Planctellipticum variicoloris: one gene and its partner. The protein of the gene in region 2 binds, or shares a complex with, the protein of the main gene of each other region. Links are inferred from orthologs where the notes say so. Each region holds a gene or a part of one and is shown on either strand. Other genes may lie near its edges. The genes, in order: secY and secA.

What was found.
Region 1: the proteins of secA (region 2) and secY are in contact, whole or in part, in a crystal structure (PDB 3DIN), measured with the Thermotoga maritima proteins. The link is inferred for Planctellipticum variicoloris from one-to-one orthologs. Residues at the interface, in WP_004082002.1 of Thermotoga maritima: Glu261, Ala262, Arg263, Lys300, Ala301, Arg302, Thr303, Ile304, Ile305, Leu323, Tyr324, Asp325, Pro326, Val329, Ser330, Tyr333, Ile336, Lys340, Phe345, Val349, Glu363, Phe364, Tyr374, Ser375, Gly376, Gly377, Glu393, Ile395, Thr482, Ser483; in WP_004081795.1 of Thermotoga maritima: Glu108, Gly109, Glu110, Glu111, Ala236, Glu237, Arg238, Arg239, Ile240, Thr241, Ile242, Gln243, Tyr244, Ala245, Arg246, Arg247, Val248, Thr249, Gly250, Arg251, Arg252, Val253, Tyr254, Gly256, Ala257, Ser258, Thr259, Tyr260, Leu261, Pro262.

What each region holds. Positions count from the first base shown.
Region 1 is NZ_CP130886.1:1,123,539-1,126,827, reverse strand. The notes cover bases 188-3,166. They hold secY (preprotein translocase subunit SecY), read right to left. Parts: upstream 2,372-3,166; coding sequence 1,004-2,371; downstream 188-1,003. Other genes in these bases: rpsE (30S ribosomal protein S5), read right to left, coding at 2,957-3,166; rplO (50S ribosomal protein L15), read right to left, coding at 2,502-2,957; SH412_RS04465 (M24 family metallopeptidase), read right to left, coding at 292-987. Outside these bases: rpmJ (50S ribosomal protein L36), read right to left, coding at 1-58; more of rpsE, read right to left, coding at 3,167-3,289. UniProt on the Escherichia coli protein: The central subunit of the protein translocation channel SecYEG. Consists of two halves formed by TMs 1-5 and 6-10.
Region 2 is NZ_CP130886.1:6,462,223-6,466,657, forward strand. Bases 117-4,241 are described here. They hold secA (preprotein translocase subunit SecA), read left to right. Parts: upstream 117-462; coding sequence 463-4,041; downstream 4,042-4,241. UniProt on the Escherichia coli protein: Required for protein export, interacts with the SecYEG preprotein conducting channel.

The DNA of each region.
Region 1 (3,289 bases), 5.3 Mb from region 2 along the record:
TCCGGCGCACGACTTTACACGCTTCGCAAATCCGCTTGACGCTCGCACGCACCTTCATCGCCCGTCACCTTACTTCGCAAAGACCCGACAGTTGCCCGTCACCGACCTGCCGGCGACACAGACACTCCGCCAGAAGTCGTTTAATATCAACCACTTCCGTCTCGTCCGCCGCACGGCAAAGGCCCGCGATGAACGAGGTACGCGCAGCAGAATCGCGGATTATAGACGTCCAACGCCCCGAGGGGCAAGGGACCGCCGCCCTTTTCCGTGATGAAGGATTACGTCGCCCCTTCAAACGGAAGTGAGGATCTCCACCCCACCTGCTCCGAACCAAACTGTTTCTTCAAACTGAAACCGCTCCGGACGCTGGTTCCTCGCCCGACCGCCAACGAACTCTCGCCAGACCGACAACTCCACCGCGAATCCGCGGCCGAACGCCGCTGAAATCCATCCGGCCTCGCCGCCGAAGACTGGATCCTCGTGCAACTCTCGACCGATGCCGTGGCCCGTCAGCTCCGCTCGCAGTTTCTCTCCGAATCCCTGCACAAAGCTCCGGACTTCCTTCGCTGCAGCGGCCCAGTGCCCACCGCTTCGGGCGACACTCTCGATCCCCAACCTCAACGCCTGCCGTGTCGTCGAGAGCAATGGATCTTCAGATCTCCCGTCCGCCGAAACCCGCCACGTTCGCGCCGCATCTGCACACCAGCCGCGCCATCGGCAGCCCACATCCAGCGAGATCAGGTCGCCGTCCCGCAGATGCTCTGTCGAATTCCCGGTGGCCTGGACTCCATTCACCAGCAGCGCCACGTCCTCAGAACCGCCCGCGTCCCGGAACACCAGCTCGCCGCCGAGCCGAATCACCGACCGACACGCCGCGAGAGCGACCGCACCCACTGCGGACCCGACACGCGCCTCGCGACCAGCGTCCCGAAGTGCGGCGGACACGATCAGACCTGCCCGCCGTTGAGCGTCGCAGCAACCGTTCACGGTGACTGCAAACCAATCAAGCGGGCTGGTCGGCTTCGAGGAGACCCGGGTAATTCCGCATGATCAGGTGGCTGTCGATCTTCTGGACCAGGTCCAGCGCGACAGACACGCAGATCAGCAGTCCCGTTCCGCCGTAGAAGCTGGCGACCAGGAAGTCGATGCCAAGCATCGCCGTAATAATCGAGGGGATAATGGCCACCAGCGACAGGAACGCCGCCCCGACGTAAGTGATCCGCACCATGACCGCTTCCAGATAGTTCGCGGTCCGGGTTCCCGGACGGTAGCCCGGAATGAAGCTGCCATAATCCTTCAGATTATTGGCCATATCGGTCGGGTTGAAGGTGATCGCCGTCCAGAAGTAGCAGAAGAAGTAAATCAGTGCGATGTACGAAATCTCATACAGGAAGCCGTGCCCCGTGAACGAGTCCTTCAGCTCCCGGAGCGGCCACCAGCCAGTCACCGCCTCGAGCTGGGTGAACAGGAACAGCGGGAACATCAACAGGCTGGAGGCGAAGATGATCGGCATGACGCCCGACTGGTTCAGCCGCAACGGGAGACTGGTCCGCTGCCCGCCCATCACGCGATGACCGCGGACATGCTTCGCACTCTGGACCGGAATCCGGCGCTGGGCCTGCGTAATCAGCACGACCCCGAGCACCACGCCGACGAACAGCAACCCGAGCATCAGGAACCGTTCGATCCCGGTATTGCTCCCCAGCCGCACGCCGCTTTCCAGGGCCGGGGCGATCAGCGTCCGCCCGGCCTCCGGCATCCGCGCCAGAATGCCGGCCATGATCAGCAGGCTGACGCCATTCCCGATTCCGTACTCATCGATCTGCTCGCCGATCCACATCAGCAGGATGGTCCCTGCAGTCATGATCAGCGTGCAGACCATGTGGAAGTAGAGCGTGTTGTATTCTGAGAGGATCAGGCTGCCGCCCGAGCCGAAGAAGTTGTTGGACGACGAGATGCTGCGAATCCAGAAGAAACTCTGCCCCAGGCAGATCACGACCGTGGCATAGCGCGTGTATTCGTTGATCTTCCGCCGCCCCGCCTCGCCTTCCTTCTGCAGTTTCTCCAGAGGCGGATAGACCGTCCCGAGCAACTGGAAGATGATCGACGCCGAAATGTACGGCATGATCCCCAGGCCGAAGATCGTGCTCATCCCGATGCTTGACGCCGACAGCAGGGACAACATCGCGATGACGCGGTCGACCCCTTCGCTCCCGCCCATGCCTTCGAGGGTCGCGCTCAGCCGTTCCTGATCGATGAACGGCAACGGAATCTGAAATCCGAGGCGATAGACCGCCAGCAGGATAAACGTGAGAACGACCTTCTGCCGCAATTCGGGAATGCGGAAGATCATCATCAGTTTCGAGAGCATTTCAGGGGGTTCCTGCCGAGATGCCGTGCCCGTTCCATGAGCGGGTCCGGCAACCGGCAGCTCCTGCCCAGGTTACGTCAAGTAACCGATCACGGGAACAACCGTCAAGCCCGACCGCCGCTCCGCAGCCCTACTCCGCGCCGAGCAGGGTCGCGGTGCCACCCGCCTTGACGATCTTGTCGATGGCGCTCTTCGAAAACCGATGGGCCGACACAGTCAGCGCCTTCGTCAACTCGCCCTGGCCGAGAATCTTGCATTCCTCGAAGCGGCCCTTGGCCAGCCCCTTCTCGACCATGTTCTCCACGGTCACCACGGCGCCGTTGTCATACGACGCTTCGAGAGCGAACAGATTCACCTCGGCGACGACCGTGGCGAACTGGCGGTTGTTGAAGCCCCGCTTGGCGATCCGGCGCACGAGCGGAGTCTGACCGCCTTCATGCCCCAGCGATCGCTTGTACCCGGAACGGCTGGCGCAGCCCTTGTGACCGCGACCGCTCGTCTTCCCGTGGCCGGATCCGATACCGCGACCAACGCGCTTCCGCGCGCGGCTGCCGACGATCCCCACGTTCACGTCATGAATCATCATTAGAGTTCAACTCCCCGCAGCCGAGCCACATCTTCACGGGTCCGCAACTGCTTCAGCGCCACGAACGCGGCCTTAACCACGTTCATCGGATTGTTCGATCCGCGTCCCTTGGTCAGGACGTCTTTGATTCCCAGCGATTCCGCGATCGCCCGCAGCCCGGCCCCCGCGATAATCCCCGTACCGGCGTTTGCCGGCATGAACATCACCTGCGACGTGCCGAACTTCCCGTACACCTGATGGGGAATCGTCGTGCCGCGCATCGGCACCCGGATCATGCGTCGATTCGCCTGCTTGACGGCCTTCTCGACCGCCTGAGGGACTTCGACGCCCTT
Region 2 (4,435 bases):
CAGTTTACGTCGTTCTCTTCCCGCTCTCGGCAGCCGCTTTCCAGCGATAGCCCGATTCTGGCAGGGGCGGCGGATCGGGAGCGACGCCCCTGTCAGTCTGGCAGCGGCGTGCGGATTGTGACGGGAAACGTGGCAACTTTTACCGGTCGGAAGTCAAGCTGACCCGATCTGAGGTCCGGTGAACCCGATGCAGTGACGTCGCATCCCCGGTTTCGAGCATTCAAGGGATTGTTTTCTGGAAGTCTGCACCAGTCTGGACGGTGCCGGGAATCCCGGAAGCGCAAGCCGCCCGGCTTGCGACCGGATCGCGATTTCCTTCCGTCTGGCCTGGAGCCGGCATTCCGTACGGATACCGATAGAGTCAAACCCCCTGCTCCTGCATTCCATTCTGAAGTGTCCGCCGGTCCGGCGACACGCCAGCGGGAACCGGGAAGCGGGATAACTCCGCGAGCGGATAGCGTCATGGAATTTCTCGAGAAGATCGGCGTCATTTTCAGCACCGTGCTGGCGACCATCGAACGGTTCGTCACCGGGCTGTTCGGCTCGTCCAACGAGCGCCGAGTCCGGCAGATCGGCTTTGTTCGCGATAAGAAAACGGGGGAGGCGCGAATCGTCCCCGGATCGCCGCTGGACAAAATCAACAAGCTCGAACCGGCGTACGAACAGCTCTCGGACGACGAGCTCCGTCAGACCGCCAGTCGGCTGCGCGCCCGGCTGGCGAAAGGGGAGACGCTCGACGACCTGCTGCCAGACGCCTTTGCCGCCGTCCGCGAAGCCGGCAAGCGTTATCTCAAGATGCGGCACTACGACGTGCAGATGGTCGGCGGCTACATCCTCCACAAGGGGATGATCGCCGAAATGGTCACCGGCGAAGGCAAGACCCTGGTCGCCACCCTTCCCACATTCCTCAACGCCCTCGCCGGCAACGTGCAGGTCATCACCGTCAACGACTACCTCGCCCGCCGCGACATGGAGTGGATGGGTCCGACCTACATGGGCCTGGGCCTGACGGTCGGCGCCATCCAGTCGAACATGCCGATCGACGAACGGAAGAAAGCCTACGACTGCGACATCACGTACGGCACTAACAACGAATTCGGCTTCGACTACCTCCGCGACAACATGAAGCCCACCGCCGAGTCGCAGGTGCAGGGGAAGCTCGTTTATGCGGTGATCGACGAAATCGACAACATCCTCATCGACGAGGCGCGGACGCCGCTGATCATCTCGGGCCTCGCCCACGACGACGTCACCAAGTACCCCAAGGCCGACCGGATCGCCCGGCAGCTCAAGCCGGGGGAGCACTTCGAGATCAAAGAGAAGGAGCACACCTGCCACCTGACGGAGGCGGGGGTGCGGCATGCCGAAGAACTGGTCGGGGTGGAGAGCTTCTACACCGCGGGCAACATGGAATGGCCCCACCTCCTCGACAACTCGCTGAAGGCCCACTGGCTCTACAAGCGCGACGTGCATTATGTCGTCGAGCCGACGGGCGAGATCGTCATCATCGACGAGCACACCGGCCGCAAGATGGACGGCCGGCAGTGGAGCGACGGGCTGCACCAGGCGGTCGAGGCGAAGGAAGGGGTCCGGATCAAGGAAGAGACGCAGACCCTGGCGACGATCACGCTGCAGAACTTCTTCAAGCTCTACAAGAAGCTCTCGGGCATGACCGGAACGGCTATGACCGAAGCCAACGAGTTCTGGAAGATCTACAAGCTCGACGTGCTGGCGGTTCCCACCAACCGGCCGACGCAGCGGATCAACCATCCCGACGCCATTTATCGCACGATGAATGAAAAGTGGGACGCGGTCATTCAGGAAGTCAAAGAAGTCCACGCCACCGGCCGCCCCGTGCTGGTCGGGACGGTCTCGATCGAAAGCTCCGAGTACCTCAGCCTGAAGCTGAAGCAGCACGGCATCAAGCACAACGTCCTCAACGCCAAATACCACGAGCGGGAGGCCGAGATCATCGCCCAGGCCGGCCGCCACAACGCCGTCACCATCTCCACCAACATGGCCGGCCGCGGCACCGACATCATCCTCGGCGGCAACCCCGAGTACATGGCCTGGGACGAGCTGAAGCAGATCTATGCGACGCGTCTCGATGTCCCGAAGTCGGTGTGGGACGAAACGACGAAGCGGATCGCCACGCAGGAAGGGATGGTCGCCGAGGGGCGCAAGGTCGCCGAGCTGGGCGGCCTGCACGTGGTCGGCACCGAGCGGCACGACAGCCGCCGGATCGACCTGCAGCTCCGCGGCCGCGCCGGTCGTCAGGGGGATCCTGGCTCGAGCCGGTTCTTCCTGTCGCTGGAAGACGATCTGATGCGGAAGTTTGCGGGGGACTGGGTCAAGGACTGGCTGACCGCTCTCGGCATGCAGGAAGGGGAGCGGATCGAGAGCCGGATGGTCAGCAACCGGATCGAGGCCGCGCAGAAAAAGGTCGAAGAGCGGCACTTCGACATGCGAAAGCATCTGCTCGAATACGACGAAGTCATGGACGAGCAGCGAAAGCGCGTTTACGGCTATCGTCAGGGGATTCTGGAGGGTTCGGACTGCCGTTCCCTGATTCTGGAGATGATCGACCGGCAGCTCGAACGCTGGACGAAGCACTTTCTGTCGGCGAATTACCGCTGGGAAACGGTGGCGGAGTGGGCGAGTCAGGCGCTGGGGCTCGACATCGAGCCGCGCGACGTCCAGAACATGACGCGCGAGCAGGCGGAGGCGCACATCGCCGGGCAGGCCGAGCGGCAGGCCGATCTGGCGATTCAGGAACAGATCGACGAGAACCTGCCCGAGGACGTCGCAGACGATCGCGAACGGAACTGGAACGCGATGGCCCGCTGGGTCAACGCGCGGTTCGCCCTCAACACCAACGATCGCGAGCTGAAGAAGATCGGTCTCGAAGGCCTGCAGGTCTATCTGCTGGACCGCGCCCGCGAGGCGCTGGCCCGGATCGACTACAGCCCGCTGGACGCCTTCCTGGCCCCCGACTGGAATCAGCGCTCGCTGGTCGGCTGGGTGGCGCAACAGTACGCGATCGGACTGGAACCCGATGTCTTTAACGACATGACTCCGGAACAGGCCGCGACGTTCATCCGTGCCCGGATCGACGAGCTGTACCGGCACAAGGAAGTCGAATTCCCCGTCTCGGTGGGGATGACGAACTTCATGGCGGAACGGGCCGGGGCCGGGGAGCGCTACGACCGGGAAGGCCTGATTCGCTGGGCGAGCGGGCGGTTCAACACGCATCTCGATCCCGGCGAGGTCGAGTCGAAACCTCGCAACGATATCGCCCGGATGCTGTTCGAACTGAGCCAGAAGTTTCTGGCGCGAGGGACGGCGATCGAGCAGCTTAACGGCTATCTCGACAAGGCCTACGGCGCATCGAACGGCGTTGGTCCCGGCGCGAACGGGGCGAAGGTGGAACACCCCGTCGATCCGCAGGGACTGCAGAACCTGATCAACTGGGCGAATGCCGAGTTCCAGGCCAGCCTGGACGCGACGGAACTGGAAAAATCCGGCCGGGATGCCGTGGCGAAGGCCGTCCGCGTCGGGTTCGAGCGACGGTTCCGGCCCGAGCTGTATCAGACCGAGCGGTCGCTGATCCTGGAGATCCTCGACACCGCCTGGAAAGACCACCTCTACTATATGGACCATCTGCGGGCCGGGATCGGCCTGGTGGGATATGCCCAGAAGGATCCGAAGGTCGAGTACCGTCGGGAAGGGATGCGGGCGTTCGAGCAGATGTGGGACCGGATCGGGGGTCAGGTGACCTCGGCGATCTTCCGGATCGAGCACCAGAGTCCGGAGTTCGTCGGTTCGTTGTGGCGGATCAGCGCCGCGACGCACTCCGCCCCGGCGGCGATTGAAGCGGAGCCGCAGCAGCAGACGACGTCGAGCGGGAGCGGCTCGACGGGTCCGGGCGAAGTGCAGGCGGTGGAGACGATCCGCAACTTCGGCGACAAGGTCGGGCGGAACGACCCCTGCCCGTGCGGCAGCGGGAAGAAGTATAAGAAGTGCTGCGGTTTGAACTCGTAGTGCTGTGCCACACTTTGGACTCCAGATTGAGCGAATAGCGAGCAGGGAATAGCGAATAGCCAGACAACAGCGAAACCCAAGAGACTTCCTCTGGTTGCTCCCTGTTCGTCCTGCATCAGCAGCCGAAAACGTGACCGTGACAAAGCGCTCGACACGCCTCATCCTGCTTCGCCAGTTATCCCAGGCGGCGCAAAATGCGCCGCCTGTTGCAGAATGGTTCGTGGCGACTGCGGAATTCTGCGGCGGAGTGCAGCGTCGTAACACGTTGTTGCAGTGATGGTTAGCGGCAGCGCTCCCGCAGAAACGGCATATTCCGCGAGTCCTCACTGAGGTCGTCGTTCCGGAGCCAGAGTCGCCGGTTCGAGGAAATCCTGCGGACTGCGGTCCGTGTTTA